Regions from separate parts of the Priestia sp. SIMBA_032 genome, predicted to be linked through region 2. Evidence: predicted binding sites of a transcription regulator. Region 2 holds the regulator's gene; each other region holds the start of a gene.

Region 1 (11,184 bases), on a different contig from region 2:
GAACTATTGCCTTCTTCGTTAGGAAAAAATGCACCTGCTTTAGGAGCGGTTTCCATCGTTATTGATTCTTTTTTAAGTGTTACCCCTATAAGTTAGTTAAGTGAACGCAAAGGTTAGCAAACTATATCACGTTTGATCTTAAGAATGAAGGAGCTACTTTCGATTAATTGATTTTCTATAAAAGGGAAAGAATTACCCTCTTCTATTAAGAGTGTTATGTCTGTCTCCACCCTCACCTTTTCATCCCATGCAGCCAGTCACCTATCATAACGGCAACTGGCTGTTTATATGTTATTAGCAACCTGCTCTTTTCTAAACTACGAAGAGTCTTGCTTTTTGGGTTAGTTTACCTGCTTTTCAAATTATGAATCATGTCTTGTCAGAGTAGTTATGACTTCTTTATATTCCTCTAACTCTTTGGTCTGTGCGAGAGTATTGATTTTCTCTAGCGATAAAAGAGAGTTCTGAATAATAAATGTGCGAGGCTCCGTATCATTTTGCAGTAATTCATCCGATATAAACGTAACAAATTCTAAACTTCTCTTCCGTTCCTCTTCATTTGCTAGTTTATTTTCAATCACCCGTTTTAACTTCGCAGTTACACGCGTCAGATCTGTCGAAAAATGACTTTCTGTTTTCTCATTAAATACCGCAGAGTAAACGGAAGGGTTAAATAACTGTTCTTTTTGTTCTGCTACTTCGATTAGGATTTCCTCTGTACGCTTCATGCAATAACGGACAATTTGTTCAATAGGTAACGGATAGTTCAGCGCTTTATTCATTTTAAACATATTGTTAAGCATTCCTTCTAAAAGCACAGCTCCATCAAATAAATAAGGAGAAGTCTTAGACGGAAAAATCTGCTGAAAACGTTCATATATCCAGTTGAATGTTGCCGCTTTTAATTCCTCTATATAATGAAATGTTTTAACTTCATTTAAAACGAGTGTACTTTCAATCATTTCAGGAATTTTGTTTTGCTCTGCAAAGTTCAGCATAAAAATTATCTGTTTTTCAAATACCTTCTGATTATCTCCTTTATATTCAATGGCTATTTTTTCTCTTTGTAAAATAAGTGATTCTTGCAGAGACGAAAGTAATGAGATAAGCAGTTCGCTTTTAGATGAGAAATATTTATAAAATGTTCCTTTTGAAATACCGCTTCTCTCTAATATATCTTGTACCGAAGTGTCTACGTATCCTTTTTCTATAAAAAGCTGGTGTGTATGCCCTAAAATATCGAGCTGTTTTTGATTCATTGCTGCTACTCCTCTGTTTACAATTTACTTTTTATTTAGTATAACTTATCTGCCTTTTTCTACGTGAACTTTATCCTTTTTCCTTGATAAACAAGTAAAAATAATTATATACTATTAGTACATTTTTATACAATTAGTATAAAAATGTACTAATAGTATAGGTTAATTCGACAAATTAACTATTTATCTAGCAAGTGACAACGACTGAGCGCTATGTAACTAGTAAATTCCAAATCTATACCTACTCTGAAGGAGGAATAAGATCATATGAACAAAGAAGTCATTCCCGTTACAGAAATCCCAAAATTTCAATCACGTGCAGAAGAGTTTTTCCCTATCCAATGGTATAAAGAAATGTTGAACAACTCCCCCGTTTATTTTCATGAAGAAACAAACACATGGAATGTATTCCAATACGAACATGTCAAACAAGTCTTGAGCAATTACGAATTTTTTTCAAGCGATGGACAAAGAACCACTATTTTTGTGGGAGATAATAGCAAGAAAAAAAGCACATCTCCAATCACCAACCTTACAAACTTAGATCCTCCTGACCACCGGAAAGCGCGATCTTTGCTTGCAGCAGCCTTTACTCCTCGCAGTTTAAAGAACTGGGAACCGCGAATCAAACAAATTGCAGCAGACCTTGTAGAAGCGATACAAAAGAATTCAACAATTAATATTGTTGAAGATTTATCTTCTCCTTTTCCTAGTTTAGTTATAGCAGATTTATTCGGCGTACCGGTAAAAGACCGATATCAGTTCAAAAAATGGGTAGATATTCTTTTTCAGCCTTATGACCAAGAAAGATTAAAAGAGATTGAACAAGAAAAGAAACGTGCAGGAGCTGAATATTTTCAATACCTCTACCCGATTGTCGTTGAAAAGCGCTCCAACCTTTCTGATGATATTATTTCAGACTTAATTCAAGCGGAAGTTGATGGTGAAACATTCACAGATGAAGAAATTGTGCACGCTACCATGCTGCTTTTAGGTGCAGGCGTTGAAACCACAAGTCACGCCATTGCAAATATGTTTTATTCTTTCTTATATGACGACAAGTCGTTATACAGCGAGCTGAGAAACAATAGAGAATTAGCTCCAAAAGCAGTAGAAGAAATGCTTCGATATCGGTTTCATATCTCCAGACGAGATCGCACGGTTAAACAAGATAACGAGCTATTAGGCGTTAAGCTAAAAAAAGGAGATGTCGTTATTGCGTGGATGAGTGCATGTAATATGGATGAAAATATGTTTGAAAACCCTTTTTCTGTAGACATTCATCGTCCAACTAATAAAAAGCACTTAACATTCGGAAACGGACCTCATTTTTGTTTGGGCGCCCCTCTTGCCCGACTTGAAATGACAACTATCTTAGAAGCATTTTTAGAGGCCTTTTCTCATATCGAACCATATGAAGATTTTGAATTAGAACCGCATTTAACAGCTTCAGCTACGGGTCAATCTTTAACATACTTGCCCATGACGGTGTACAAATAAAGGTTATGTACGTAATAAAGCAGAGAAACGTGAAAGAGATTTACCTTCTCCGTCACGCTTCTCTTTTTGTTATTCCGCTATTTATTGCACTTTTAGTATCTCTGCTAAGTATTTATGTACTACACTTGAAAATCTTCAATACCATTTACAATTGGCAGTAAACGAAACTTAAATGCCGATGAGCTCGTTAACGAACTATCAGCTATTGCCTTCTTTGCCTTAATACACCTTCTATAAAATGCTGATACAAATAATTAATAAGAGCAGTGGCAATTGAGATGAGAAAAAGTTGAAAGCGCGTCATGTTTACCATTTTATATACCTTCAGTTTTTCTGCCAGACTGGTCAAAGGATACGCAAATAGATAGTCAAATAGGACGTTAATTAACAAATATCTTTTGAAATTCCCATAAGTCAGCTTAAAGACCCAAAAATTAGCTATAAAAAACGGTCCAAAGATAAAAGATATATCGCTTGAAAATTTAGGGAAAAGAGGTTTCCTCACTTTCCACCACGTAAAGCTTTTAGATAACTCACTGATAAAAGCAATAACTAATGAACTAAATGTTAAAACAGGTAGGTATCTTTTAAAGACAAATTTATCAACTTTTACTATAGACAGCCAAGGCAATAAAAGTAATGCCAAAAGCGTTAACTTTCCTTTCATTATGTACCCAACTCCTGCCGTTACAAAAATGTAAGCTAAATCATATTCTTTTTAGTTTGTGTAATAGGCTCTTTTTTATGTGTTTATTACACTGTGTTAGTTCTTTTATTCACCTTTTATTACAAGATTTTTTGCTTTCAGGAAATTATTGATTCTCATATTCTGCATGTGCATGGAGAAAATACGGAGGTGAATGTTTAAAAGGAGGAATTAAAAATGACTACAGTACGTGAAGTTATGACTAAAGATGTGAAAGCTTGTGCACCGCACGATCCAATAACAGCAGCTGCAAAATTAATGCGTGATATTAATTGTGGCTCTGTGCCGGTGTGTCAAGAAAATCGAGTAATGGGAATGATCACAGACCGTGATATCGTATTAAACTGCGTGGCGGATGGAAAAGATTGCAACACTGTGCATTGCCATGATTGTATGACTAAAGATGTAATTACGTGTTCTCCGGATACGGATATTCATGAGTGTGCACGTATGATGGCTGACCATCAAATTCGCCGCATTATTGTAGTGGAGAATAATAATATGGTTGGAATCTGTGCAATCGGCGACCTTGCGACAGTGAACGTATATGTTGATGAAGCCGGTGCAGCATTAAGCGAAATTTCTAATCAAGTTCATTAAAACTTTTTAGCATATAAATCCTTAATGCTTGTACAAAATAATCCTGTCTGCAAGGAGGTGCTAACATGCCAAATTTAAACGATAACAAATTTAAAAAGATTCAATCTGAGAGTCAAAAGCAAGGAAAGTCTCAAGAGGAATATGCGGCTGAGCTTGACGCTAATCGTGCAAAAAGTCAAAAGAAAAAGTAACAACAAAAAAGGATTACAATCGGCAAAAGCTCGTTTGTAATCCTTTTTATCATCCCGCGTTGTTACAGGCTGCGATCAGTTATAAATGTATAGTGAGTATATGCTTCATACTTCTCACCGGGCTTTAATACACAAGAAGGAAAATGCTTATGATGAATAGCGTCTGGTAAACCTTGTGTTTCTAGGCAAACACCAAGGTATTTCTCTGATTGAACCCCTCTAATTTCGAATTCTTCGTCTAGATGATTTCCAGTATAAAGAACGACTGAAGGCTGATCTGTTTTGACTTCTATTTTGCGACCGCTTGCAGGGTCCCATAGTGACATCTGATTTTCAGCTTCTGCTTCTAAAAGAAATGGATGATCGTATCCTTTACCCACTAATATATTTTGCGAATGTGTAGATTCCACTCCTTCCTTGAGACTATGTCCTTCTCTAAAATCAAATGGGGTATTTGTGACGTTTAACACTTCTCCAGTAGGTAAAAGATCATCATTCAACTCTAAGAATTCGTTACTTTTTAGCTTCAAAACATGATCCAACACCGTTTCTTTTAGATTTCCGCTTAAATTGAAATACGTATGATTTGTTAAATTGATAAGAGTATCTTGATCTGTTGTTCCTTCGTAAGAAATATGGAACTCATTTTTATTCGTTAATGTATACGTAACTTTCACTTCAAGGTTGCCGGGATAGCCTTCTTCTCCGTCTTTACTTACATATGTAAATTCAACGCCTACATGATCACTTGCATCAATTGTTTTGGCATTCCATATTTTGTGACTAAATCCTTCTGATCCGCCATGCAGATGGTTGTTTCCTTCATTTTTCTCTAGACGATAGGTTTCATTATTAAGTTCAAACGCTGCTCCGCCTATACGCCCTGCTACGCGTCCGACCACAGCTCCGAAATAAGGAGAATACTTTTGGTATTCTTCTATTGAATCAAATCCCAATACAACACTTTCAATCTTCCCTTCAGAATCCGGCATTTCAATATTTGATATCACACATCCATAGTCAAGGCAGGTGATTTTAAGGCCTTCATCATTTAATAAGGTATAAGCATGTACAGCTTGATTGTTTAGTTCGCCAAATTTCTCAAAATTCACTTTCATTTTTAATCAGTCCAATCCTCTTTTTATTCGTAAATTGCTTAACGAACCCTCCATGTTATAAGCATGGGATATGTCCTTATAGTTCCCTCTGCAATCCTTCCTGAATCTTCATTATTCTCATTTTATTGTAATCGTGTACATTTCCTAATTCAAGCTTGAATGATAAAGGCTGGCTACTGTTTGTCATTGCTATTTTTTCAGTATTCCTAAATATTCTTCCCAAGGTCCTACATCTTCTCTGTATCGTTCTGCCATTACTCGAACAATTTGCGCAATATGAGTTAAATCGTGAGCAACCCAAGTCGAGAGCAGCTCTCTGACTTTTACTTCCCCAAACTCCGGGTGTTCTCCCCTCACTTCAAGCTGCTTTTCATGCTTAATTAGCAGCTTTAGTTGTTGTAAATTCTGTATTCTTATCATGTTGAATTCAAGAAGCTTTTCTTCAATCGAACTAGCAGATTCCTTGTGTAAATGAGCATAGCGGTCAAACGGAGGGAAAGCTCCCTTTTTTCCTTCTTGAAGGATGAATTCTAGTCTTGGTATCCAATTGTTTTTTTCTGCTTCTATTAAATGGTCTATGACTTCCGAGGTATTCCAAGTTCCTTCTCCTTCATTACATTGCAGCCACCCTGCAGATAGTCCCGGCAAAAGTTTTTCAAGCGTTTGTGGCGTATGCTCAAGTATTTCAATCGCTTCTTTTAAATTAAAATTCATATCAATTCCCCTTTCTCAACGTAATGATGCTGAGCTGTCAGTTATGTAAAAATTCTTGCGATTATAGTCAATTTTACCACAATTGACTTCTATTAAAGGCAGGAGCTAATCTTCTACTTACTTTAATGCTTACTAAAACAAAATACAGAACACACGTTTGGTTTTCCTGTAGAAATATGATAAAATATATATAGGCTAGAACGCAGTGAGTATCAGTCTGGATGGGTACTGCTCATCGGTAAAATAGATTGCTAGAGACTTTTTCATCTTAAGCTTTCCGTTTGAAATGGAGTGAGACAACAGTGAGTAAAAATCAAAAGCGATGGACAAAAGAAGAAGATAGATTTCTTATCCAACACTATGGCGCTATGACGCTTCAAAAGATGGGTGAGCATTTACATAGAAGTAAGGAATCGGTTAATAAACGGCTTACTCGATTAAATCTTCGTGATTCGGATACAGCTTTACGTAAAAAATGGACGCTTGAACAAGATACTTTTTTACAGGAGAACATTGGTACCATGAATAACCGTGAAATGGCACAATCCTTAGGCAGAAGTCCTTCTTCTATTGCTACGCGCATAAAAGTTTTGGGACTAACACGAAAAACGGCGATGCGAAGATGGACAGTACAAGAAGACCAATACTTGCTAAGGTATTACGGAGTAAAACCTCTTTCGCGCATATCAGCTAAATTACAGAGAAGTGTACAAGCACTAGAATCGAGGCTGAACCGTTTAGAAGTGTATGGAGCGAAAGCGCACGTAGGACACATTACAGCGTGTGAACTAGCAGCCTGCCTTGAAGTAGATGTTCATACAATTTACAAGTGGATTCATAAAGAGAATCTACCGTATAAAATGATCATCGCCAAGACCAGAACATTCATGGGAATTGACATTCAATCTTTTTGGAAGTGGGCTGAAAAAAATAAATCGTGCCTTAACTTTTTTAAAATACCTAAAAACACGCTTATTCCAGAACCAGCGTGGGTGGATGAACAAAGAAAGCTAGACTATGTAAAGCGCCCTAAATACGAGCATAAAAAGTGGACAGCAGAAGAAGATGCCAGATTGTGGCGTATGTTTTATCAGGAAAAGCGCAATCAGCGAGAAATTGGAGAGTTGCTCGGGCGTTCGAGAAATAGCGTGCAGCGACGCTTAGAGCGTTTACGTAAAAAGAAACTAGCGAGTTAAACGATAAAAAGCTTGGGATAATGCTTATCCCAAGCTTTTTTCATTAATACGACTCTTTGTTAAGCTTTAACTGCTTTTTCCCAATCTGCTTCAAATTTTTCCATTCCTTGGTCAGTTAACGGGTGTTTTGCTAATTGCTCAATAACAGCGTATGGAATTGTGGCAATATGGGCTCCTGCAAGTGCTACACGCGTTACATGATCCGGATGTCTTACAGATGCCGCAATGATTTGAGAGTCGATGTTTTGAACGCGGAATAACTCAGCAATTTTAGATACTAGCTGTACCCCGTCTTCTGAAATATCATCAAGACGTCCTAAAAACGGAGAAACGTACGTCGCTCCAGCACGAGCTGCTAAAAGCGCTTGGTTTACTGTAAAGATTAGGGTTACATTTGTTTTTACGCCTTTTTTTGCAAGATAGCGCGTCGCTTCCAAGCCAGCCAATGTCATAGGGAGCTTAATCGTAATATTTTTATCTCCGTCGTTAATTTTAATCAGTTCTTCAGCTTGAGCGATCATGTCTTCAGCAGAAAGTGCGTCAGGCGTTACCTCAGCGGAAACGGATTCAACTTCAGGTACCATTTGAAGGATTTCTTCGATGCGGTCTTCAAATCTTACGCCTTCTTTTGCTACTAAAGATGGATTGGTTGTCACACCAGCTAGAACACCTACTTTGTATGCTTTCTTAATATCCTCAAGGTTTGCTGTATCAATAAAAAATCTCATCTCACTATTCCTCCTTATTGTTGTACATCAATCTGCATTTCAACTTGTTTGAACTATAGCCTAACCAATTTGTTGCAGGGCATATAGATTTTCTATAGAAGCGTTTTCAATCTCTTTTGCAGTTAATACCTTTAATTTTTCTAAAAATTGTATGGCGTCCACTCGGTCTTCAATGTCTTCCTCTGTACGAATATTCTCCGTTTTAATCTGATGGATACATTCGTTGATGACTTCTTTGTACGCATTCGTTTTGATAAACCATTCTGCTAATAGCGTTTTTGTTGCTTCTCTTTCTTCTTCACTTTTAACTGCAAACAAACTCTCTGTTTCCGTTTCACTCAGCATAAGGCTGCTAAAATCGCGATTCATACAAAGCCAAAAATAACCTTTTTGGCTATCGTAATACTTTCCTTCTCTTAAAAGAAAATACTTGATTCCAAATTTAATTTTATGAGATTGGTTCTCTGAACTCGGCATATGAATTTCTTTTATTTCTACGCTTTCTGATACATCCAGATATGTTTCTAAACCGTACTTTGTATTCACTACTTTTGCATCCAATATGTCCATCCTCATTCTCCTTTTCTCAAGTTCTATTTATTTTTATAAAAAAACAGAGGTCTGATTTTATGTAATAACGAATCCAGTTTTTGTGGATGTTTTTCTTAACCAATCGACATGTTTTACTGTTTACGCTTTCATTGTATATCAGATTATTCGAAAAATCACCAAAAACAATCAAATTCATTCAAAAAAATCATAAAATCGTAAAAAATAGTCAAAAAAGGTCATTGTTCATTAAAAATAGATGTATTTTTATGTTAATTGCGTGCTTCAATGTATCTTAAAGGAATTACCTTTTCCAAAAAAACGCCTTTTATTACATACCCTATCTGGAAAAATATACCCTCCCATTTCACCAATTTTTCACTTTAACATGATATCCTGTACTATACTTTTGTTTCACATGCTAATTCCCATGAATTTTTGCTATTTAAGGTTATTCATTTTTATTAGTGGGAAAGTTACATAAATACAACACGTTATAGGGGGACTTTAACATGGATAAAAGAATTGAAACATTAAAAGAAAAACTGCCTGATAATCATAAGGAGGTTGCTGTTCTTACCTCTCATATTTTTGATGCGCTTGATAAATTAACAACTGAACATCGCAGATATGTTGATATTTCAGCAGCAGCCAAAATAAAGCCGAATCCGGATGAAGAGAAAGCTTTTTTTGATACCATCTATGAAGTAAAAACACTCATTATGTCAGAGCTTGAAAAAACCGTTGAAGATATCGAGCACAAAGGTGATAAAAACTGGCATAAAAACTATAAAGATGGAATCGAGTGATAGGTAAATAAGACGTTTAAAAGCCTGTGCTTTTTGGAGCACAGGCTTTTTTCTTTGAGATTCTCTACACTCTACTGGATCGATTTGGAGAGCTCTGGGAATTCAATTATTGAAGGTTTAATACCGTTACTTTTTCACGAGTCATCGATTCAATACTTTTACGAATGCCTTGAGCACCCATACCGGATCCTTTTACACCGATAAAAGGAAAATGATCGGGACCGCGTTCTGTGCGGCCGTTGATTTGAACGGAACCAACTTCAATTTTATTTGCAATTGAGAAGGCTTTATTAATATCTTTTGTAAAAACGCTTGCTTGTAAGCCAAATTCTGATTCGTTTGCTATGTCAATGGCTTCTTGGTCAGAAGCGACGCGGATAATTGGTAACACAGGACCAAATGGTTCTTCCCATGCCACGCGCATAGTATCATTCACGTCATCTAAAAGCGTAGGGTAGATAAGGTTTCCCTCACGCTTGTTTCCAGTCACAACTTCTGCACCTTTTCCGAGCGCGTCTGCAATTAAAATTTGAATAAAGTCCGCTGCTTTGCTATCAATTAATGGAACGATCGTACATCCATCTTCAGGAGAACCCACTGATAGTTTATGTACTTCTTCTTTTAAAATATTTACGAGCTCGTTTGCCACTTTTTCATGCACAAGTACACGTTTAATGGCTGTACAGCGCTGACCTGAATAAGAAAATGCTCCGCTTATAATATGTTTTGCTGCTTCCTGCAGATCTGCATCTTCACATACAATACCCGGGTCTTTTCCTCCAAGTTCTAGTACAAGAGGAATCATGCCTGCCTTTTTAGCTAACTGAGTACCCGTATTTGTTCCTCCGGTAAATGAAATCATGTTAATGCCTTTATGTTCAACTAAATAATCCCCAATAACAGATCCGCGACCCGTTACGACGTTTACAAGTCCTTGTGGAATACCTGCTTGATCAAGAGCTTCAATCATCTTAATACCGCTGATCGCTCCTTGCGTTGCGGGTTTGAAGATCACTGCATTTCCTGAAATAAGCGCAGGCGCCAGCTTAGCAGCTGACAAATTTACTGGATAATTAAATGGAGGAATCGCGAGGACAACCCCTAAAGGTACACGTTCAACAATGGCAACTTTAGACTTAGAACCTCCAGGAAAGCTATCTCCTTTCATGCTTTCTCCGTTCATATGAAGTGCTTCTTCAATTGTATAACGAATGAAATCAGCTGTGCGCACGACTTCATTCCGTGCATCTTTTAAGCTTTTTCCAACTTCTTTCATAATAATTTCGGCAATTTCACTCTGCATTTTTACCAGCTCATCTGCCCACTTATATAAATATTTGGCACGGTCTTGCAGAGAAGTTTCTGCCCACCCCTTTTGAGCTTTCTGTGCGGCATGTACCGCTTCATCGACTTCTTCTTTTGTGATAGCCTGCACTTTTCCAATCACATCATGACGGTATGGAGAAACAATATCGATCGTCTGCCCTGATTTGCTTTCTTTCCACTCACCGTTAAGATAAAAAGAATAAGTTGATACATTTAATACCGTTGTTGTCATAAAAAGTCCCCCTTAATAAAAATGAAATTAATTATCAAAATTTTCAGTCTTTTTTTACGAATAAAAACTCTGTGAATATTTGAGCAAAAAGAATTCTACTTGAATTCATTTCTATAACTTTTATATCCCGTATAACTTCCTTAATCTTATACTGCTTGCTTGTTGCCTTCAAAGCAGCAGCTTTCTTCTTTTCAACTCAAAACAAAGCCTCGTATAATTTAATGAATATTTCGTATTTTTAATATATATAAATTTC
Region 2 (11,184 bases):
ATCGTCTGATAAATACATGCCAAGAATGTTTCAAATTCGTGGCGATCGACTAGGCTATTCTAATGGAATTGTGACTCTGGGAATTGCTTCTATTGTCTTACTTGTAGCTTTTAAAGGAGCAACGGAACAATTAATTCCTCTTTATGCAGTTGGAGTGTTCATTCCATTTACGCTTTCTCAAACAGGAATGATTGTCAAATGGCTTAGAGAAAAGCCGGCCGGCTGGCAAGGAAAGCTAATTATTAACTTAATTGGTGCACTCATTACATTAACGGTGTTAATTATTTTGTTTACAACGAAGTTTTCACAAGTGTGGTCCGTTCTCGTTTTCTTACCGGTTATCGTTTATATTTTTCATCGCATTCATACGCATTATGAAGCGGTAGGAGAGCAGCTTCGCATTAAGCAAGGAGAAAAGATTGGAAAGCTTGAAGGAAGTGTGGTCATTGTTCCTGTAGCAGGAATGACAAAAGTAGTAGAAAATTCATTAAATTATGCAAGAACGATTGGCGATACCGTTATTGCAGTGCACGTGGCCTTTGATCGAGAAAGCGAAAAGAGAATGGAGGAGAAGTGGGAGAAGTGGCAGCCTGATATTCGTATTGTTACGTTTCATTCTCAATACCGCAGCTTAGTGCGGCCGCTGTTTCGATTCATTGATATGGCTGAGGAAAAAGCACGGGAAAATAATATGGCTATTACGGTCGTTATTCCGCAATTCATCACGAAAAAAAGTTGGCAAAACATCCTTCACAATCAGTCCAGTCTGCTGTTAAAAGCACATTTGCTTTACCGTAAAAATGTAATTGTTACAACTGTACCGTATCGTTTTAAAAAATAATGAACCATGACTAAAAACCTCCAACTTGTATGTTGGAGGTTTTTAATTTTTAAATTCACATACACTAACCGTAATCCAATCTCATCAAAGGCGCAAACGGAGGGGTTGCATGAGTGAATTAATTAAATTGTTGCGAAAAGGAAATAAATCGGCCCTCATGGCTGCTATAGTTAATACCATTATCTCTATCATTAAAGGGATTGCTTTCGCTTTAACAGGGAACGTAGCAATGTTTGCTGAGACGATGCACAGCTTAGGAGATGCAGCTAATCAGTTTTTTGTTTTTATAGGTTCGGCATTAAGTAAAAAAGCCCCGACCAAACGATTTCCAAACGGCTTCGGACGATTGGTTAATCTTGTTCTATTAGGAGCTGTTCTTGTAGTAGGAATTATGGCGTTTGAAACGATTAAAGAAGGATATCATCACATCCTCCATCCGACGAAGTCTTCAGGCTTTATTTTAAATATTGCAGTACTTGGCATCTCGGTATTGCTTGAGATGTTTGTCCTATTTAAGGCAATGAAAGAAATTTTGCACGATGTCGGGATCAATACCGCAGAGGTCAATGTTTTTACGCAAAGCTTTTTTCATTTAAGGAAAGCAAAGCCAGCAACTAAGCTGGTCTTTATGGAAGATCTGGTAGCTACTGGAGGAGGCGTACTGGCATTAATAGCGGTTTTTATTTCACGGTTTACACCTTTTCACCAAGCTGAAGGAATTGCTTCTATTTTAATTGGGCTTATGATGTTTTTTGTAGTAGGACGAGTATTTTTAGACAACGCTGCGGGAGCCCTTGGCGAAGCAGATAAAGAAATGGAAATAAAAATTGGCGCGATTGTCATGCAAGATGTACAAGTGCGTGATATTCAAACATTAATGGTGATGAAAGAAGGAGAAGAGCTTCACGTTGAATTAAAAGTAGAAATTGATCCTTCTTTAACAGTGGCCGAAGCTGATGATATTAAAGATCGTCTGGAAAATCGTATTTTACAGGAAAAAGGAGTAACGGATGTCATTATTGAGTTTGATGAAGATGATGGAATTCCGGACTGGGTGTCAAGTGATTTACAGCTTCAAAAAGAATAAAAACAAGGAAGAAAACAGTTGTTTTCTTCCTTGTTTTTTTAGCTATATACTTTTTCACGTACGTTTGGAGAATCTGTTGAAGCTTCCGAGAAGTTAATGGTTTCACGTACAACGTAAATAGGTCTATTTTTACTTTCATCGTAAATTCTTGCGATATATTGTCCGACTAGACCTAAACCAAGTAGCTGAATACCGCTAAAGAAGGTGATAGCTACCATAATGGAAGTCCAGCCAGGCTGAATGTTTTTACCTATCAGCCAAACAACAATCGAATAACTTAAAACTAAAAGTGATACAAAAACCGATAACAGGCCAATAACCATTACTAAACGTAAAGGTTTCGTTGAAAACCCAATAATTCCATCTGAAGCAAACTTGATCATCTTTTTTAAAGGATATTTTGTTTCACCAGCAAAGCGCTCATCGCGCTCATATTCTACATATGTTTGCCTGAAGCCAATCCAAGACATCATTCCCCGTACAAAACGATTACGTTCAGTCATTTTTTTGAATACATCCGCTACTTTTCGATCGATAATACGAAAATCTCCCGTATCTTTCGGGATTTCAATATCGGACATATAATTTAAAAAGCGATAAAAATACTTAGCCGTGGCTAATTTAAAAAAGGTCTCTCCGCTTCGTTTCTTGCGCTTTGCATATACAATTTCATAGCCTTGCTGCCATTTAGCAATTAATTCAGGAATCATTTCAGGCGGATCTTGTAAGTCTGCATCAATAATAACGATAGCATCCCCTTCAGCATAATCAATGCCTGCTGTTACGGCAGTTTGGTGCCCAAAATTACGAGCAAAATCAATAACTTTTACATTAGAATCCATAGCAGCTACGTCCTTCAAGATTTCAATTGTTCGGTCTGTGCTACCGTCATTGACGAAAATGAATTCATAGTTAATGTGGTTTTTATGCATGACGGAAAGTAAGCGATTGTAGCATTCATTAGCTACTTCTTCTTCAAAATACATAGGTACCACGATTGAAATTAGTTCTTTCATGCTTTACCTCCTATCTAATGATTGTTTGTATGCTTAAACGTCCATATTTTATTGAGGGAAAAATTGATAAACATTCCTATACAAGTAGACAACAGTTGTCCAATGATTGGATTAGCAGGTGTATAGTGTACAAGAAGGAATAAGCAAGATGTATTAATTGCTAAAGTAATAAGGTTTACGATGAAAAATTGAGCTAACATCCATTTATGTACAGTTGCTTGAAACACCCACGATTTGTTCCAATAGTAGCTGTTTATGACGCCAATGAAATAAGATAGTACGTTAGCCAATATATAATTCATATCAAAGTGGATGAGTGCTAAGTAACTGATAATGGTGAGCAGGGTATTCATTATCCCTACAAATCCGAATTTCAGGAATTTTATCACGGTTGCATAATCCCTTCCATTTAATTTATCTCTTCACATTTTGTCTGAGGCTTATTTTTAGTAAATCGTACTATTAAATAAGATAGAATCACTGAAATACCAAACCCTTCAAGCAGCATAAAGCTTGGAAAAATAAAGAATCGATAGCGAGTTTGAATTTCAATAAGCAAGTGAATAAGAACGTACCCTATGATTAGTAATAAAAACAGTGTATACGGATATTTATCCTGCTTCTTCAGGAATAAACATATAAGTCCAATAATGGAAAGAATAGTAGTTGAAACGTAAATGATTCTTTCATAACTTTGAGCAGCACTAATTAATTTCTCTTTATTAAAAGGTACATCTTCTTGAGGAGTTAATGAAATACTCCAAAATGTAGATGCATCCGTTCCTCCCCACATATTCAGGAATTTAATGTGAAAGAGATCTAAAAGTTGCTCTTTATCTGCTACACGCTCTTTAATTACTTCTTTTTCTGCTTCAGCTCGTTTTTCTCCAATTGGCATGCCCATAAAACGACTAGCATCCTCTGAAGAATAAGAACCGCTTGTTTCGTAATTAAAGCCAATGACGAATTTCCATAAAGGATCTCTGTTACTTAAAGGATATTTAGAAATACCGCTAGCTACAAAAGAATAGTTGATCAGCGCATTTGCAATAAAAAAAGTAGCCAGTACGCCTACGAGGTTTTTTCCTATTTTCTTTCGACGAGTTTTTAACTCAGCAGCATCCTTCTTTTTAATGTAAGGTTGAAGAATTTGCAAGATGAAATAAATGAAAACAGCAACGATAATAATCGGTCCTAGAGGGCGCATTAAATTTCCTAACGACAATAGAAGGCCAATATAAAGCCAGCTAAACTTGTTATGAGCAAATCTTTTTATAATAAGGTAAAAAGCTGCATAAAATAAAAAAGTAGCTAAATGCTGATTGGTTAACACTGAGCTATAGAGAATGTTCGGAATGTAGAACGCATATAGAAAAGCTGCCATTCTCCCAGCAAGTTCGTTAAATACTTTACCGCCAATTAAATAAATAAAAATAACGGTTCCAGTGGAATAAAAAATATTTAACAATTTTAATATAAAAATGTTATCTCCAAAACAGCGAATAATAACAGATTCATAGAATGAAAAGCCTAGCTGATATACCCATGTAGTGAAATAAACGCTTTGATTAAATTCATAATTACCTTTTGCTATATTACGCGCGGCATCTAACATGACAAGAAAGTCAGATTTTACAGGCGTTTGAACAGAAAGCATCCATGCTAATCGAATACCTAAGGTCAAAACGATCAGTGAAATAAAAAAAACAGTTTTGTTCATGTATCTACTTGCAATAGCTATTAGAAAAATGACAAGGAAAGTGATAAATATTCCTTCAATAATAAATGAATTACTTAAAGCCAAGCCTTTTAATTCCAATGAATTTGTCATCGCGCTATAACTGCCCCATAGAGACCACGTAAGAATAATGACACATAAAAGAATCAGGCTTTTGGATAAAAATGAGTTAAGCATATTACCTCCTGCAAATTATTTCATAGATAAGGTACAAAATTCCTACCCTATGATACCATATTTTATTATTTTGTATATATTTTTCTTATAGAGGATAATGTTAGATTGTTCTGAAATTACAATACCGGCATAATGTTTGATAAAAGGTTCAGCGGAGTAGGCAGTGATTTAGTAATAGATAAAAGAGGTTGGAAAAAAAGGATTTTAGTCGAAGTGAAAAACGAACCATTGATCACCATGTTTGATTAGTGGTTTGTTTTTTTATGGTGAACGTAGGTTTCATTTGTTTAGTTCCTTCCGGCAGTTGATTGGAGGGCAAGACGAAGAATCCTGCGGGAAAAGGTGAGACCCCGCAGGAGCGTAAGCGACGAGGAGGCTCATCGGCCGCCCGTGGAAAGCGTAGTCTTGCACGGAAATCAGCAGCGGTGTAACAAGCAATCCCTATTAGCTTATTTATTCCATTTGTTCCCCTTTAGATTCGATTGATTTATTTATGTCTTTATCTCTTCTTTTTTATCATGTGTTTTCTGATGCGAACAGCTTTTATGTTTTAAATCGATCTTTTAATAAATTCCATAGGGAACTCACTCCGAGACTAATGCTGATCAAAATTCCTGATAAAGCTACTATTAAAGCGATATATTCAAAGATAGAAAACTGCTTCATACTATCCCAATGGATGTTTCCCTTTAGTTTGCTAATAACTAAATTCATTCCGTAAATACCGGAAAGAACGGTATAAATCGTTAAAATTAATAATAAGTAATTGTGACGCTTGGCCGCGATTTTTTCTTGATTTTGATACAAAGTGCCAAGGGTTTCTTTGACTTCTTGATAAAGAGAATTGATGTGGAAGATTTTTTTGAAGAGCTCAGAAAACTCTTGACCTTCTGTGCGAGAGCTAATTTCTAAAAATAAATATTTACCTGAAAATACGGTAATAGAGCGGATTAGTCGTTCAATGCCCTCTGAATTTTTATGAAACGTGAGCTGAGAATACTCATAAGATAATTTTAACAACACGATTTTATAGAAAAAATGTAAAAATAAATTATAGTAATGCTGGCCAAATAGATGATTCATCAAAAGCTGATCCGTTTTAGAGTCTGTCGATTTAGAAATACACGAAAACACATGGTCTGTTATGACGTAATAGGTTTCAGGAGCCCATCTGGAATACACGTGTTTGGTATTATACGTTTTAATATACTCATGGTTGTGTGCAGAGATAAACGGCTTTCCGTCAGGCGTATAGCTATTTAGCTGCCCAGTACGAAATAACGTTGTGGAGTTAATCTCTTGCTCTTGATTTACCGTTACATAACTTAATACAAACATCCGTTCATCGATAAAATAAGGAAGACTCCCGACGTGCTGTTCACGTGTGGCTTCTTTTTTGATGTGTTCGTTCAAAAATGGCGCGAGCTGTGAAAAAATATAATCCTGTACTTTGCTATAGCGATGATGTTCATAGGTAATGGTGGATCCATGCTCTTCAGCAAGCTTCGGTTCTAATACACGAAAATGATTCATGAATTCTAAAATATCATCATAGGTGTAATGATTATGACTCATCTCAGTGCGAATGGTCATGACGCCAATTTCAAAAGGACATAAAAAAACATCCACAGACAGCACGTTGCTAGACACGGTGGCGGAGGAAGTTTGTAGCGTAACGGTATGGTCTATTTTTTTTGAAAATCGAAGCAACCCTTCTTTTTCGCATGAATCAGGAAATAGAATACATTCAATGTAAGGAAGAAAATATTGATCCAAGCTATCATGAGATACGTAATACTGTTCTCCATAGTATTCTTTTTCTAAATGTTTGTTTTGAATGGAAAAAAACTCGAATAAATTTTCTTTCAGTGCATGAACAAGCTGCTCTTTATTTTTTCGATCAAAGGAAAAAGGAAAAAGAAACATGTGCATTGCTTTGGTAGGCATAATAGTTTGAAATGGTTCTGTTTTCCTTGGTGTATTGGTCATAAACTACATCCTTCTTATGGTCGGTAGTATTTCCTTTTGAGAGTCGAAAAAATGCAGATAGAAAGTAAAAGGTAAAACAGGCTTTATAAAAACCGCTCTACCTGCCTGCAATGATCCGACGTATCATTTATAATATGCCAATTTTTTTAGAAAACAAACGTAAAAAAACCAACTAACATCATGATTAGTTGGTTTTACATACAGTGTGTGATTAGTGAATCGTGCGATATACACCAGTTACTTTTCCTAAAATCGTTACGTGGCGAAGAATAATAGGCGCCATCGTTGAATTTTCAGGCTGTAAACGAACGAAATTTTCTTCTTTAAAGAAACGTTTTACCGTTGCTTCGTTGTCCTCGGTCATAGCGACCACAATATCTCCATTATTAGCAGTTTGCTGCTGGCGTACGATTACCATATCGCCATCTAGAATACCTGCTTCAATCATACTTTCTCCCATAATTTCAAGCATGAATACATGATCATCTGGAGAAACGAATTTATCTGGAAGAGGGAAATATTCTTCCACATTTTCAACGGCTGTTATAGGAAGACCCGCTGTTACTTTACCGATAACAGGAACATTAATGACATTGCTTTTAGGGATGTTGACTTCGTCTAGTTGAAGAACTTCGATTGCTCTTGGTTTTGTTGGATCTCTGCGAATTAACCCTTTGCTTTCTAAACGAGCTAAATGCCCGTGTACAGTGGAGCTAGAGGCTAATCCTACCGCTTCCCCAATCTCACGAACAGAAGGCGGATAACCTTTTAATTTTACTTCGTGCTTAATAAAATCTAGTATGTCTTGTTGACGTTTTGATAGCTTCATATTTTTCACCTCGATTTTAGCTATTCTTTAGGTGAATTATACCACGTGATGTGTCAATATACAAACATAAGTTCGAAGAATTCCATTGACAGAAACAAATGTTCTCAATAAAATAAGAACATATATTCTGATAGGGGGATCATAATATGCACCAATTCTTACATTCTATGAAACATTACGCTATTTTTTTTGCAGTTATCGCTGCACTTACATATGTATTGACGCTGGTTTTAGGAGCGGATAAAGTAGATTTAGACAAATATTCAACGGTTACTATTACAAAAGGGGATACGCTTTGGGAATTGTCCAACAAGTATCATAATCACCATCATTTGACCACCAATGAATTTGTCAAATGGGTTGAAGACGTCAATGATTTAAACTCAGACACTGCCCAGTCTTTATCTCCTGGAGATAAATTATATATTCCTGTTTTAAAAAAAGAGTTACGTAATCAAGTGGCAATTGAACAGTAGTGTGTAACGGCCGTTCCTGAATATTGTTAGAAGCCGAAAAGGTCGTGATAAAAGTGGACGCCATTATTTATTGCCGTGTCAGTACGGATAAAAAAACCCAAGAAACATCTTTACAGCGCCAGCAAGAAGAATTAAAAAAGCTTGCTGGTCTTCATCATCTAGACGTAAAAAAAGTCGTAATGGAAAAAGCAAGCGGATATGAAGTAGACAGAGAGGGTATTTTGGATGTTCTTCATACAATGAAGGAAGAAAAAATATCCGTGCTGCTCATTCAAGACGAAACACGATTAGGCAGAGGAAATGCCCGAATTGCGCTGCTTCATGCTTTTCATAAAGAGAATGCTACGATCTATACGATTAGTCATCAAGGTCAGCTTCAGCTTTCAGAATCTGATTCGATGGTGTTAGATATTATTAGCTTAGTGGAAGAGCATCAGCGGAAATTACATAATGCTAAAATTAAAAGAGGAATGAAAAGAGCCGTAGAAAACGGTTATCGTCCGCAGAAAAATTTAAAAAATCAAGGAGTTAACTCGGGAAGAGAAAAAAAAGAAGCGCCGATTGAAGAAATTGTCCGCCTTCGTCATAACGGCTTAACCTTTGCTGAAATTTCAGTTACGCTAAAAGGTTTTGGCTATAATATTTCAAAAGCGACGGTACATCGTCGCTATCAAGAGTACCAAGAGAGTGCTCAATCTCTTGATAAAACGAAAGAGATTTAGTAAGATGACTACATGTTGCCGGAACGGTTCGGTAATTTTAATTATTGATTATAAGGAGATAGGTTTTATATGCTATCAAAAGATAAACTTGCTCGTATTAATGCTCTTTCAAAAAAGGCAAAGGCTGAAGGTCTGACAGAATCTGAAGCGAAAGAACAGCAAGAGCTACGTCAGGAATATTTAAAAGTTTTCCGACAATCTATGACAAATCACCTTCATACGATTAAAGTTGTAGACGAAGAAGGTAAAGATGTTACGCCTAAGAAGTTAAAAGAGAGTAAAAAGAAGCGTCTTCACTAAGACGTTCTAGTAAAACTAGAGGGAGTGCTCCCTCTAGTTTTTTGTATATTTTTAATAAGGCGCACAAAAACTATAAAAGTGGAAATTTTTTTGGTTCAAGTATTGTACAAATAAGCAAATCATTAGTATGATAACATATGTACATAGTTTTGAAAGGAATGAAGAGTATGACACAACGTATTGAAGATCTTTCGATTGCAACAATTCGTACCTTATCAATCGATGCGATTGAAAAAGCAAATTCAGGTCACCCAGGTATGCCAATGGGAGCTGCTCCAATGGCATATACATTGTGGACAAAATTTATGAACATCAATCCAAAGAATCCAAACTGGTTCAACCGTGACCGCTTTGTATTATCAGCAGGACACGGATCGGCACTATTATACAGCTTGCTTCATTTAGCTGGATATGACTTATCAATTGAAGACCTTAAAAACTTCCGTCAATGGGGAAGCAAAACACCAGGTCATCCGGAGTTCGGTCATACAGCAGGTGTTGATGCAACAACTGGCCCACTAGGACAAGGTATTGCAATGGCTGTTGGTAAAGCAATGGCAGAACGTCATTTAGCTGAAACATACAACAAAGAAGGTTTAGAAATTGTAGACCACTTTACGTATGGTATTTGTGGTGACGGAGACTTAATGGAAGGTGTATCTGCTGAAGCAGCTTCATTAGCGGCACACTTAAAATTAGGACGCTTAGTTGTTTTATACGATTCAAATGATATTTCTTTAGACGGAGATTTAGATCGCTCGTTCTCTGAGAACGTAGAAGATCGTTTCAAAGCTTACGGATGGCAAGTAATCCGCGTTGAAGACGGCAATGACTTGACAGCGATTGCAAACGCAATTGAAGAAGCAAAAGGCGATTTAACACGCCCAACACTAATTGAAGTAAAAACAACAATCGGATTTGGTTCTCCAAACCACGCGGGTACTTCTGGCGTGCACGGTTCTCCATTAGGTTCCGATGAAACAAAATTAACAAAAGAAGCTTATGCATGGACATTTGAAGAAGATTTCTATGTGCCAGAAGAAGTGTATGCTCACTTCAAAGCTACAATTGCTGAAGATGGCCAAAAGAAAGAAAACGAATGGAACGATGTATTTGCACAGTATAAAGAAAAATATCCTGAACTAGGTCGTCAATTTGAACTAGCAGTAGAAGGAAAATTACCGGAAGGCTGGGAAGAAACGCTTCCAGCATACGAAACGGGTTCAAGCTTAGCTAGCCGTGCTTCTTCTGGAGAAGTATTAAACGCAGTAGCACAAGCTGTACCTCAATTCTTCGGCGGTTCAGCTGACTTAGCTGGATCAAATAAAACAATGATTAAAGGTTCAGAAGACTTCACTGCAGCTGATTACAGCGGACGTAATATCTGGTTCGGTGTACGTGAATTTGCAATGGGAGCTGCATTAAACGGTATGGCTCTACACGGCGGTGTAAAAGTATTCGGAGGAACATTCTTTGTATTCTCTGATTATCTTCGCCCAGCAATTCGCTTAGCAGCTTTAATGAAACTTCCTGTAACATATGTATTTACACATGATAGTATCGCAGTTGGAGAAGACGGCCCAACACATGAGCCAATTGAACAATTGCCATCACTTCGTGCAATGCCAGGTCTTTCAGTGGTTCGTCCTGCAGATGCAAACGAAACAGCTGCTGCATGGCGCTTAGCATTAGAGTCAACTGACCGCCCAACAGCGCTTGTATTGACTCGTCAAAACTTGCCAACGCTTGAAGGGACAAAAGAAAATGCATACGAAGGCGTGTCTAAAGGTGCATATGTTGTATCTAAAGCTGGTAAAGACCAAGCGGATGCATTAATACTTGCAACAGGCTCTGAAGTAAGCCTAGCAGTAGAAGCACAAAAAGCATTAGCTGCAGAAGGCATTGACGTATCTGTAGTAAGTATGCCTGCATGGGACCGTTTCGAAGAGCAATCTGCTGAGTACAAAGAAAGTGTTATCCCTAAATCAGTGAAAAAACGTTTAGGTATT
Region 3 (11,184 bases), on a different contig from region 2:
AAAAGATTGAAGACTTCATGAGTAAGCTTTATGGAAACGTCGAAGTGTTAGACTCAGGCGCACGCGGAGCTACAACTACCTTTGTAGAACGAGGCATTGGAGACGTGTTAATTGCATGGGAAAACGAAGCTTACTTATCGTTAAATGAGCTAGGAAAGGATAAATTTGAAATTGTCACACCGTCATTAAGTATTTTAGCAGAGCCGCCTGTTGCTGTAGTAGATAAAGTAGCTGAAAAGAAAGGCACGACAAAGGTAGCAAAAGCATATTTGAAATATCTATATACAGAAAAAGGCCAGGAAATCGCAGCGGAAAACTACTATCGCCCTCGAAATGAAAAAGTATTAGAGAAACACAAAGATCAATTTCCATCTCTTAACCTAGTCACCATTAAAGATTTTGGTGGATGGAAAAAAGCTCAAGAAACGCATTTTAACGATGGAGGAACATTCGATCAGATTTATCAGCCAAAGTAATATGATTCATTAACAAAGTAGAACGAGGAAGATACGAATGGTGATTCGTATCTTCTGTGTACATGTATCTTGAAAGCAGAGAGAGGTGTAAGACGTGAGCGTGTTACAACGACAGAAGAAAAAGAAAAGCATCTTACCAGGGTTTGGGCTTTCTTTAGGTTTTACGATGTTTTATGCAAGCATCCTTGTTCTTTTTCCGTTATCTATGATTTTTTTAAATACGGCATCTATGGGGTGGAGCGAATTTATTAAAACTGTTACAGACCCTAGAGTAGTAGCATCGTATAAATTAAGCTTTGGAGCAGCATTTGCAGCCGGCATCATTAATGTTATTTTTGGAACCATTATTGCGTGGGTATTAGTGAGGTATCATTTTCCTGGAAAGAGGTTTATTGACGGACTTGTGGATTTGCCGTTTGCCTTGCCAACAGCTGTTGCCGGCATTGCCTTGACCACTCTTTACGTTCCGAAAGGATGGCTTGGTCAATTATTTACGTTTAAAATCGCATTTACGCCTATCGGAATTATTATCGCTCTTACGTTTATTGGCCTGCCGTTTGTAGTCCGAATGGTGCAGCCGGTATTGCAAAACTTTAATGCAGAGATCGAAGAAGCATCTGCTAGTTTAGGAGCCAGCCGCATGCAAACGTTCAGAAAAGTTATTTTTCCGGAGCTGGTGCCTGCTGTTTTAACAGGTTTTTCTCTTTCATTCGCAAGAGCGCTTGGAGAATATGGGTCGGTTGTTTTTATTGCTGGAAATATGCCGATGAAAACTGAAATTACGCCGCTTATAATTATGACAAAACTCGAACAGTACGATTATGCGGGCGCTACTGCTATTGCATCAGTCATGCTGGTGGTATCATTTTTTCTGTTATTACTTATTAATATTATTCAATGGTGGACAAATCGTAAATTTGTACATAGTTAAGGAGGGGTGACATTGGCAGGACATGTTCCAATGCAGCGTGCAAAAACGACTGTTAAACTTAATCATTCTAGTTTAAAAGAGCCCAAAGTCGTCCAGTGGCTGCTTACATTTATTGCACTGGCTTTTTTAGCTCTATTCTTAGTGCTCCCGCTCATCACCATTTTTATGACAGCTTTTCAAAAAGGGTTGGAAACGTATCTCGCTGCGATTACGAATCCAGATGCTTTAGCTGCTATTAAACTAACGCTAATTGTTGTGCTTATTACCGTTCCTTTAAATGCCGTTTTTGGCGTGGTAGCTGCATGGTTAATTACGAAGTTTGATTTTAAAGGAAAGAATATTTTAATTACGCTTATTGATTTACCGTTTGCCGTTTCGCCTGTTATTGCTGGATTGGTTTTTATTTTATTATTTGGTGCACAAGGGTTATTCGGAGAGTGGCTGTTTAATCACGACATCAAAATTGTATTTGCTATTCCCGGTATTATATTAGCTACCCTTTTTGTAACGCTCCCGTTTGTTGCCAAAGAATTGATTCCACTCATGCAAGCTCAAGGGTCAGCCGAAGAAGAAGCGTCGTTAACGTTAGGAGCCAGCGGTTTCAAAACTTTTTTTCTAGTGACGTTACCTAATATTAAATGGGGCTTATTATATGGCATTATTTTATGTAATGCGCGTGCAATTGGGGAGTTTGGAGCTGTTTCGGTTGTTTCGGGGCACATTCGAGGAATGACAAATACGATGCCTCTTCATATTGAAATTCTCTACAATGAATATCAATTTGCAGCAGCGTTTGCGGTAGCATCTTTAATGTCAATTTTAGCTATTTTTACATTGATTATAAAAAATATTATTGAGTGGAAATCCAAACATATTTAAATAGGAAGGAGCTTATGAGATGAGTATCCATATTAAGCACGTATCAAAGAACTTTGGTGATTTTAAAGCGCTAGATTCTATTAACATTGATATTCAAACGGGTGAATTAGTAGCTTTACTCGGTCCGTCCGGTTCTGGAAAAACATCTTTGCTTCGCATCATTGCCGGTCTTGAACATCTTGATCAAGGAGCTATTTTATTTGACGGAAAGGAAATTACGCACGTAAATCCAAAAGAGCGGAATGTAGGGTTTGTTTTTCAACACTATGCTTTGTTCAGGCATATGACGGTGTTTGATAACATTGCGTATGGTTTGAAAGTACGACCTAAAAAAACAAGACCTTCTAAAACAGACATTAACAAGAAAGTAACCGAGCTGCTGCAGCTTGTTAAACTAGAGCCGCTTGCAAATCGCTATCCCTCTCAATTATCGGGCGGACAGCGCCAGCGAGTAGCGCTTGCTCGAGCGTTAGCAGTAGAACCGAAAGTACTGCTATTAGATGAACCTTTTGGCGCTCTGGATGCAAAAGTTCGCAAGGATTTACGCAGATGGCTGCGTAAATTGCATAATGATTTTCATATTACGAGTATTTTCGTTACGCATGATCAAGAAGAAGCCTTAGATGTAGCTGATCGTATTGTTGTGATGAATAACGGGCAAATTGAGCAGATTGGAAGTCCTGAAGAAGTATATGATCATCCTAACAGTCCATTTGTGTACGATTTTTTAGGAAACGTCAATTTATTCAAGGGCCGCATTCATAAAGGGAAACTACAACAAGGAAGCTTTGAAATGGATGTTCCAGAATTTAGCGGAAGAAATGAAGAAGCAGCTGTTGGATATGTGCGACCTCATGATATTCACCTTGAAAAGATAAAAACAAGCGCAGATGCCGTTTCTGCAACCGTTAGCCATATTCATGTGATAGGGCCTATCGTGCAAATTGAATTAAAAAGAGAAGATGCAGAAGAATTTTTAGAAGCTGAATTGAGCAAGGAGCACTATAAAGTCCTCAACCTTCAAGTAGGAGAGCAGGTGTATGTAAAGCCTAAGCAGCTAAAAGTATTTATTCCAGAAGATTATTCTATTTAATAAAAAGCGTAAAGGGTATGCCTTTACGCTTTTTATCTAACAATAAATTAGTATCAGATATTAAAGGTAGGTGTTATAATTAAGTATCAACTGATTTGAGGTGGAGAAATGATACAGTCAAAAGCTAGAATTACGGGAATGGGGATATATACACCAAAGCAAAAATTAACGAACGACCATTTAAAAGAAATGGTTGATACAAGTGACGAATGGATTGTACAGCGTACAGGAATGAGAGAACGACGAATTGCAGGAGAAGGCGAATACACGTCCACACTTGCCATTCAAGCCGTTGAAAATTTGCTTAGCCGATATGATGTAAAAATAGAAGATGTAGATGCAATTATTGTTTCGACAACAACGCCTGATCACTTTTTTCCTAGCGTAGCATGTCAGGTTCAGGATTATTTTCACATTGATCAAGCTGCTGCATTTGATCTAAGTGCCGCATGCGCCGGTTTTACATATGGACTTCATGTGGCGAACGGCTTAGTGACGTCGGGATTGCATAAAAAGATTTTAGTTATTGGTGCTGAAGTCATGTCGAAAATTACAGATTATACGGACCGGGCCACATGCGTGCTGTTTGGTGACGGAGCGGGAGCTATGCTTGTAGAGTACGATGAGTATAATCCAAGTTTCTTAGGCTCTTATTACGGAACGGACGGAAGCGGGGGGATAAATTTATATCGTTCTAACTTATCTAATACTCTTTCAGGAAAAGAAGTTAACTCGAGCGGGAATTTAGTTCAAAACGGACGTGAAGTGTATCGTTTTGCCGTCCGGACGGTTCCAAAGGGAGTAGAAGCCTTATTACAAAATACACCTATTTCTCTTTCTGATGTAAACTGGTTTATTCCACATAGCGCAAACCTTCGAATGATTGAAGCTATTTGTGCTAAAACAGGTGTTTCAATGGATAAAACGTTAACGAGTGTGCAATACTGTGGAAATACATCTTCAGCTTCTATTCCGCTTGCTTTAAACGAAGGAATAATGACAGGAAAAGTACAGGAAAATGACCTTCTTATTCTCTATGGGTTTGGGGGAGGATTAACGCACTGCGGCTTGTTAATTAAATGGAGGTGTAAACAAAAAAACTAAAAGGCATCGCCTTTTAGTTTTTTTGTTTTTCATGACAGAGCTTTTTATTGTCGTTATAAGAAAATTTTTTCTTTTTATAACAGCAGGTTCACTGTATTTTCAGCGCCAACATATATAATAGAAAAAACCCGCTTTTTTACAGTGGGTTTTCAGCTGGCTTTTGGAATGGTAAAACCTACTCCAAAGACGTCGCGCACATCGTGTACGACCACAAAAGCTTGTTCGTCGACTTTATGAATAATGCGCTTTAACTCTAGCAGTTCTTGTTTGTTCACAACTACGTACAATACGTCTTTTGCTTCTTTTGTATAGCTTCCATGAGCAGAAAAGACAGTGACGCCGCGCTGCATCTTTTTATTGACTTGTTCGGCTACTTCAGCTGAACGGTGTGAAATAATGGTGATTGCTTTGCGGGGGTTGAGTCCTTCAATGATATAATCAAGCACCTTTGTTCCAATATAAAGAGAAATAACCGTATACATCGTCTTTTCTCCACCGATGACAAAATAAGCGCTTGCTACAACTAATAAATCAATTGCTAGCATCGTTTTGCTAATATTCCAGTCTAGATATTGATTAGCTAAACGGGCGATAACTGCAGAGCCTCCAGAAGTTCCGCCTCCTCTAAATACAAGTCCGAGTCCTACTCCAGCTAAAATCCCAGCAAAAATAGCCCCCAGTAGCGTATCGTCAAGAGGATTTCCCAGTCCTTCAGTTATATGCAGGAATAGAGATGTGAAAATAATACATATAATTGTGTAAGCAATCACACGTTTGTGAAGCAATTTGTATCCGATCAGTACCAGCAAACCGTTTAATATAAAGTTTGTGATACCCGGAGACCAGCCTAGTACATAATAGGTAATCATTGTTACACCGGTTACGCCGCCTTCTGCTAATTCATTTGGAATAGCAAAGTAATTAATGGCCAGTGCGAAAATCAGGCTTCCTAGAATAATGAGGATAATTTCTTTTATTTTATTAATCATGAACGTTACCTCCAATCATCAAAAACTCCGAAAACACAGTCATGACAATGTATTATACCAACTCTAGAGGCTGAATTAAAGATGGGATATTATTATTTTTTAAAAAATCAGTTTCTGCTATCAACATAAAATCTTTTGACAGTTTTTATGGAGTATGAAAAAATGAATTGTTTGCTTTTATTTTGATTAAAAAGTTTTGCAATGAGAATGTTCGTTCGGTAAAATAGAAGCAAGAGTCAAGGGGGAGAATGAACGTGTATCAAGATGAATTAAAACAGTATGCGAAGTTAGTAATGCCTGAGCATTTAGAGAAAATGAAGAAAATGTACAGTCCCGAGGCGCATAAGCAGTCTTTAGGGTTGAAAAAAGAAAAGATTGAGCATATTGAAAATGTCATTATGAACAGTTACTCGGAGCATCATCCAGTAACGCTTCACGTCTATGAAGCAGGACATATTCAAAGATATGAACGAGTGACGATCGATAAAGTCTTGCTGCAATCGAATATGCTGATGGTGACAGGGCCTTGTTATACGTATTCGATTCGAGCGGATGCAGTAATTGAAGCAGATGTATGGAAAGATGAAAGCTACTCTAGCTAAGAGTAGCTTTTTTGTTCGATTTGTATCTTTTTTTTAACGCTTGCATACAATACATAAAAGCATATTCTGGGAGTAGTAACTTTTAGCTACTAGGAAATTTTGATTAAAGAAGGGATATTGTATGCAAAATGAAAAAACTCAAGTAAGAGAAATTGAATTAACGCAGTTCATTAAAAAAAGACTCGTTCGTTTTATCTCAAGTTTAGCTATTTCTTCTGCCCTTGCTTCTATATTATATATGCTTCTGTTTTTATTTAAATGATGGGTCACTTCGAGTTGTCCAAAAAGGTGGACAACTTTTTTGATGTATAGGCTCTCATTAAAACAGGACAAGCTAAACATAATTCAGTCAGGAAAAATTCAATCGGTCAATAAATAGTCAAAAACAGTCATAACTAATTAAGTGCAAGAAAACCTTTACATATAATGAGAAAAGTAGACAAATTCTTGAATTACCAGCTTATTTCCTTTTGTATAAACTATCATTAAAACAAACGCAAAACTAATTATTCGTTCAAAAAAATTTATTTTGTAATTAAAAAAATGAATGTTTTTGATTTTTTATGATTGATTTTGAATGTAAACCGTGATAAAGTAAGTACATGAAATAAATGAAAACGCTTTTTTAAAAAAGGAGCTAGAACATGTTAACGCCGGAGAGACATCAACTAATCTTAAAACTTTTAAAAGAGAAAGAACTTGTAAAAGTGCAAGAGTTTATCGAAGTTACAGGCGCTTCGGAATCCACAATTAGAAGAGACTTAAGTCAACTAGAAGAAGAGCAAATGCTCAAACGTGTTCACGGTGGCGCTTCGCTTATTCGCAGTAAACGAATTGAACTGAGCGTTATCGAAAAATCTGCTAAAAATGTTCAAGATAAACGAAACATTGCAGAGTATGCGGCTTCCATTATAAATGAAGGTGACTGTATTTTTTTAGATGCAGGAACTACAACGTATGAAATGATTCCTTTTTTAAAGCAAAAAGACGTAGTTGTCGTGACAAATGGTTTAATGCATTTAAACCCGATGCTAGAACAAGGTATCACCCTCTATTTAATTGGAGGATCTGTTAAACATAAAACGGGCGCTTTAATTGGGAATGGAGCTCTTTTAAGTCTTGAGCAGTATCGTTTTGACAAGTGCTTTATGGGAGCGAATGGGATTCATCATCAATATGGATATACAACTCCCGATCCAGAAGAAGCATTAATTAAGCAAACGGCAATGAAGCTGTCTAGAGAATCTTATATTTTATCAGATTCTACTAAGTTTTTTGAAACAAGTTTTGCGAAAATAGCCGATTTACATGAAGCAAAAATTATAACAAATGACGTACCTAGCGATGTACTTATACAGTATGCAAACAAAACAGACATAAAGGTTGTGAAATCATGATTTATACATGTACGTTGAACCCATCCGTTGATTACGTAGTACATGTTTCAGCATTCGAAGAAGGCGGGCTGAACCGCACAACGAATGAAGCCAAGTTTCCAGGAGGAAAAGGCATTAACGTCTCTCGCGTTTTAAAGCGATTAGGTGTTGATAATAAAGCTCTCGGTTTTGTAGCCGGCTTTACAGGAACCTATATTGAAGACTACTTAAAAGCGGAGAATATTGAAACAGCTTTTACAAGAGTTGATGGAGATACCCGCATTAACGTAAAGTTAAAAACGGAAAAAGAAACAGAAATTAACGGTCAAGGACCTGCTATTACAGACGAAGCGCTTCAGTCTTTATTGACTCAAGTAAAGCAAATGACTGAAGGCGATATCTTCGTATTAGCAGGGAGTATACCGAAAACGCTTCCAGGATCTGTGTATGAAACATTAACTGAACTAGCAGCAGCGAACGGAGTAAAAGTTGTAGTAGATGCAAGTGGAAAAACCTTGCTAGACGTCGTGTCTCACAAGCCGTTTTTTATCAAACCGAATCATCATGAACTTGCAGAATTGTTTGATGTAGAAGTAAACAGTGCAGAAGATGCGCTAGTATATGGTAAAAAACTCGTGGAACAAGGAGCGCAAAACGTCGTTGTATCCATGGCAGGCGATGGAGCACTTCTTATTAACGAAAGCGGTGTCTACAGTGCCACAGTCCCTAAAGGAACAGTGAAAAATTCTGTTGGAGCTGGCGATTCACTTGTAGCTGGATTTATAGCTTCTTATGTAAAGCAAGGGGATTTATTAGAAGCCTTTCAAACAGGAGTTGCTTCAGGAAGTGCCACAGCATTCTCACTTGAATTATGTACAGCAGAAGATGTAAAGACGCTTCGTGAACAAGTGTCAATCACAAAGGTAGAGTAGGGGGAACCGAGAATGAGAATTACAGAACTATTAAAAAAAGATACAATCATTCTTGATTTGAAAAGCACGTCAAAAGCTGATGTTATTGATGAGTTAGTTGGAAAATTAGACGAAGCTGGTCGCTTAAGCGACCGAGCTGGCTATAAAGAAGCAATTTTAAACCGTGAGTCTCAAAGTACAACGGGAATTGGGGAAGGCATCGCCATTCCGCATGCGAAAACAAGCTCGGTAAAAACACCGGCCATTGCATTTGGACGCTCAACAGAAGGTATCGATTATGAATCATTAGACGGACAGCCTGCACACCTATTCTTCATGATTGCAGCGAGTGAAGGCGCGAATAATGCTCACTTGGAAACACTATCTCGTTTGTCTACGTTATTAATGGACGAATCGTTCCGAAAAACGTTGCTAACGGCATCATCAATTGATGAAGTCATTAAAGCAATTGATGATAAAGAAACTGAAAAAGAAGCGCCAGAAGAAGAAGTGGATACAGCTTCAGATCAATTAGTACTTGCTGTAACAGCTTGTCCAACAGGAATTGCCCACACATATATGGCAGCGGACAGCCTAAAAGCAAAAGCGAAAGATATGAACGTGACGCTCAAAGTTGAAACAAATGGTTCCAGCGGTGTTAAAAACGCGTTGACGAAGGAAGAAATTGAAAACGCTACCGCCATTATTGTTGCAGCGGACAAGCAAGTAGAAATGGAACGTTTTGCAGGTAAAAAAGTTATTCAAGTTCCAGTAGCTGAAGGAATTCGCAAGCCTGAAGAATTAATTAACCGCGCGTTAAAAGGAGATGCTCCTGTATACAGCGGTGGCGGTGGCAGCAAAGAAGGCGGAGAAAGTAAAGGATCAGAGCGTACAGGGTTTTACAAACATCTAATGAGCGGTGTATCAGCAATGCTTCCGTTTGTTGTAGGGGGCGGGATCTTAATTGCCATCTCGTTTATGTTTGGTATTCACTCAGCAGAACCGAAAGATCCAACGTACAATGCATTTGCAGCGGCGCTAAAAACAATTGGCGGAGATAATGCATTCTTCTTACTAGTACCGGTACTAGCAGGGTTCATTGCAATGAGTATTGCTGATCGTCCTGGTTTAGCTCCTGGTATGGTTGCAGGTCTTTTAGCAGCTTCTGGCGGAGGCGGTTTCTTAGGTGGCTTAATCGCTGGTTTCTTAGCGGGTTATGTAGTAGTGGGATTAAAGAAATTATTCAGCGGTTTACCGCAAGCGCTTGATGGAATTAAGCCAGTTCTTCTTTATCCGCTATTTGGGATTTTTATCTCAGGATTGATTATGCTTTATGTTGTAAATGAGCCAGTTAGTGCAATTAACAAAGGATTAACGCACTGGTTAAGTGGATTTGGTACAGGTAACTTAGTATTATTAGGTATTATCTTAGGCGGTATGATGGCTATTGATATGGGTGGTCCTATTAACAAAGCAGCCTTTACATTTGGTATTGCAATGATTGATGCTGGAAACTATGCGCCACACGCAGCGATTATGGCAGGCGGTATGGTTCCGCCATTAGGTATGGCTATTGCGACAACTTTGTTCAAAAACAAATTTACTCGCCAAGAGCGTGAAACAGGTAAAACGTGTTATGTAATGGGTCTTTCATTTATCACAGAAGGTGCGATTCCATTCGCAGCAGCTGACCCAGGCCGTGTTATTCCCGCATCGGTTATCGGTGCTGCAGTAGCAGGTGCTTTAACAATGATGTTCCACATCGGTTTACCAGCACCACACGGCGGCGTATTCGTTATCGGAATTGTACAAGGAAATCCTCTTTTATACGCACTAGCAATTTTAATTGGTGCAATTGTAACAGCGGTCCTTGTAGGTGTATTAAAAAAGCCAAAAGCAGAATAACAAATAAAGACTGATTTTACATGATGTAAAATCAGTCTTTTTGTGTTTTTCTGATAGACATTTGTTCTTTATGGGAGTACAATTACAGTAGTATTCCTTTAATTTTTAGAAAAGTTAGATAGATAAGCTTTTCTACTTGATAAAATATGGTACAATAATCGAATATTAAAAACAAAGTAAGGAAGTGTCTCAAACATGAAGGTTGCGAAGTTTGGCGGGAGTTCAGTTGCAAGCGCAGAGAAATTTAAACAGGTTGCGCATATTGTAACGTCTGATAAAGAGAGAAAGCTGGTAGTTGTATCCGCTCCGGGCAAGCGATACGGAGAAGACACAAAAATGACAGATTTGCTAATCGCACTTTCTGCCAAAATACAGCTTGGAGAAGATTACGTCGATGAGTTTGGGCAAGTAATTGATCGCTATCGTGAAATTGCTGTGGACTTGTCTATGCCGGAAACGATTATTACGGACATTATTACGAATTTACAATCACTTATTGATTTACATAAAAACGATCCGTTTCGCTTATTAGACTGTCTAAAAGCGAGCGGAGAAGATAATAACGCAAAGGTAATGGCTGCTTATTTAAACCATTTAGGGTTTGAAGCTCATTATGTAAATCCAAAAGAAGCAGGTATTTTTGTTTCTGATGAACCCGGAAGAGCAAGAGTGCTTCCACTGTCTTATGAAAAACTACCGCAGCTAAGAGAGCGTTCGGGCATTTTGGTGATTCCAGGATTCTTTGGCTACTCTCAAGAAGGAAACATGGTTACGTTCTCACGCGGTGGGTCAGATATTACAGGTTCAATTGTAGCAGCAGGAGTCAAAGCTGACTTGTATGAAAACTTTACTGACGTAGATGCTATTTATAGCGTAGATCCACGACTTGTGGAAAAGCCTCATGAAATGAAAGAAGTC

The links. The regulator LexA, encoded in region 2, represses DNA repair genes until DNA is damaged. The targets are predictions, from matches to a motif close to CGAACATATGTTCG.
Region 1: SB717_RS13970 (sigma-70 RNA polymerase sigma factor region 4 domain-containing protein) is a predicted target of LexA. The motif match lies at 6,235-6,248, and genes of this name have one in related genera.
Region 3: SB717_RS12715 (YolD-like family protein) is a predicted target of LexA. The motif match lies at 5,677-5,690, and genes of this name have one in related genera.

What each region holds. Positions count from the first base shown of each region.
Region 1 covers NZ_JAWRXD010000003.1:745,582-756,765, forward strand. The annotation lists gene xylR (transcriptional repressor XylR) at 1-96, shown strand, start outside; gene SB717_RS13935 (TetR family transcriptional regulator) at 363-1,259, opposite strand; gene SB717_RS13940 (cytochrome P450) at 1,527-2,759, shown strand; gene SB717_RS13945 (hypothetical protein) at 2,962-3,426, opposite strand; gene SB717_RS13950 (CBS domain-containing protein) at 3,643-4,065, shown strand; gene SB717_RS13955 (hypothetical protein) at 4,131-4,256, shown strand; gene SB717_RS13960 (aldose epimerase family protein) at 4,319-5,374, opposite strand; gene SB717_RS13965 (DinB family protein) at 5,564-6,088, opposite strand; gene SB717_RS13970 (sigma-70 RNA polymerase sigma factor region 4 domain-containing protein) at 6,391-7,284, shown strand; gene fsa (fructose-6-phosphate aldolase) at 7,344-8,012, opposite strand; gene SB717_RS13980 (hypothetical protein) at 8,073-8,582, opposite strand; gene SB717_RS13985 (hypothetical protein) at 9,074-9,370, shown strand; gene SB717_RS13990 (NADP-dependent glyceraldehyde-3-phosphate dehydrogenase) at 9,477-10,928, opposite strand.
Region 2 covers NZ_JAWRXD010000002.1:793,418-804,601, forward strand. The annotation lists gene SB717_RS09970 (APC family permease) at 1-841, shown strand, start outside; gene SB717_RS09975 (cation diffusion facilitator family transporter) at 951-1,928, shown strand; gene SB717_RS09980 (glycosyltransferase family 2 protein) at 1,967-2,944, opposite strand; gene SB717_RS09985 (GtrA family protein) at 2,959-3,333, opposite strand; gene SB717_RS09990 (ArnT family glycosyltransferase) at 3,354-4,859, opposite strand; gene SB717_RS09995 (magnesium transporter CorA family protein) at 5,403-6,848, opposite strand; gene lexA (transcriptional repressor LexA) at 7,060-7,677, opposite strand; gene yneA (cell division suppressor protein YneA) at 7,824-8,153, shown strand; gene SB717_RS10010 (YneB family resolvase-like protein) at 8,207-8,875, shown strand; gene SB717_RS10015 (DUF896 domain-containing protein) at 8,945-9,175, shown strand; gene tkt (transketolase) at 9,343-11,184, shown strand, end outside.
Region 3 covers NZ_JAWRXD010000003.1:494,931-506,114, reverse strand. The annotation lists gene SB717_RS12745 (sulfate ABC transporter substrate-binding protein) at 1-476, shown strand, start outside; gene cysT (sulfate ABC transporter permease subunit CysT) at 571-1,407, shown strand; gene cysW (sulfate ABC transporter permease subunit CysW) at 1,420-2,286, shown strand; gene SB717_RS12730 (sulfate/molybdate ABC transporter ATP-binding protein) at 2,306-3,379, shown strand; gene SB717_RS12725 (ketoacyl-ACP synthase III) at 3,488-4,483, shown strand; gene SB717_RS12720 (YitT family protein) at 4,633-5,472, opposite strand; gene SB717_RS12715 (YolD-like family protein) at 5,721-6,074, shown strand; gene SB717_RS12710 (hypothetical protein) at 6,196-6,336, shown strand; gene SB717_RS12705 (DeoR/GlpR family DNA-binding transcription regulator) at 6,719-7,471, shown strand; gene pfkB (1-phosphofructokinase) at 7,468-8,382, shown strand; gene SB717_RS12695 (PTS fructose transporter subunit IIABC) at 8,395-10,266, shown strand; gene SB717_RS12690 (aspartate kinase) at 10,462-11,184, shown strand, end outside.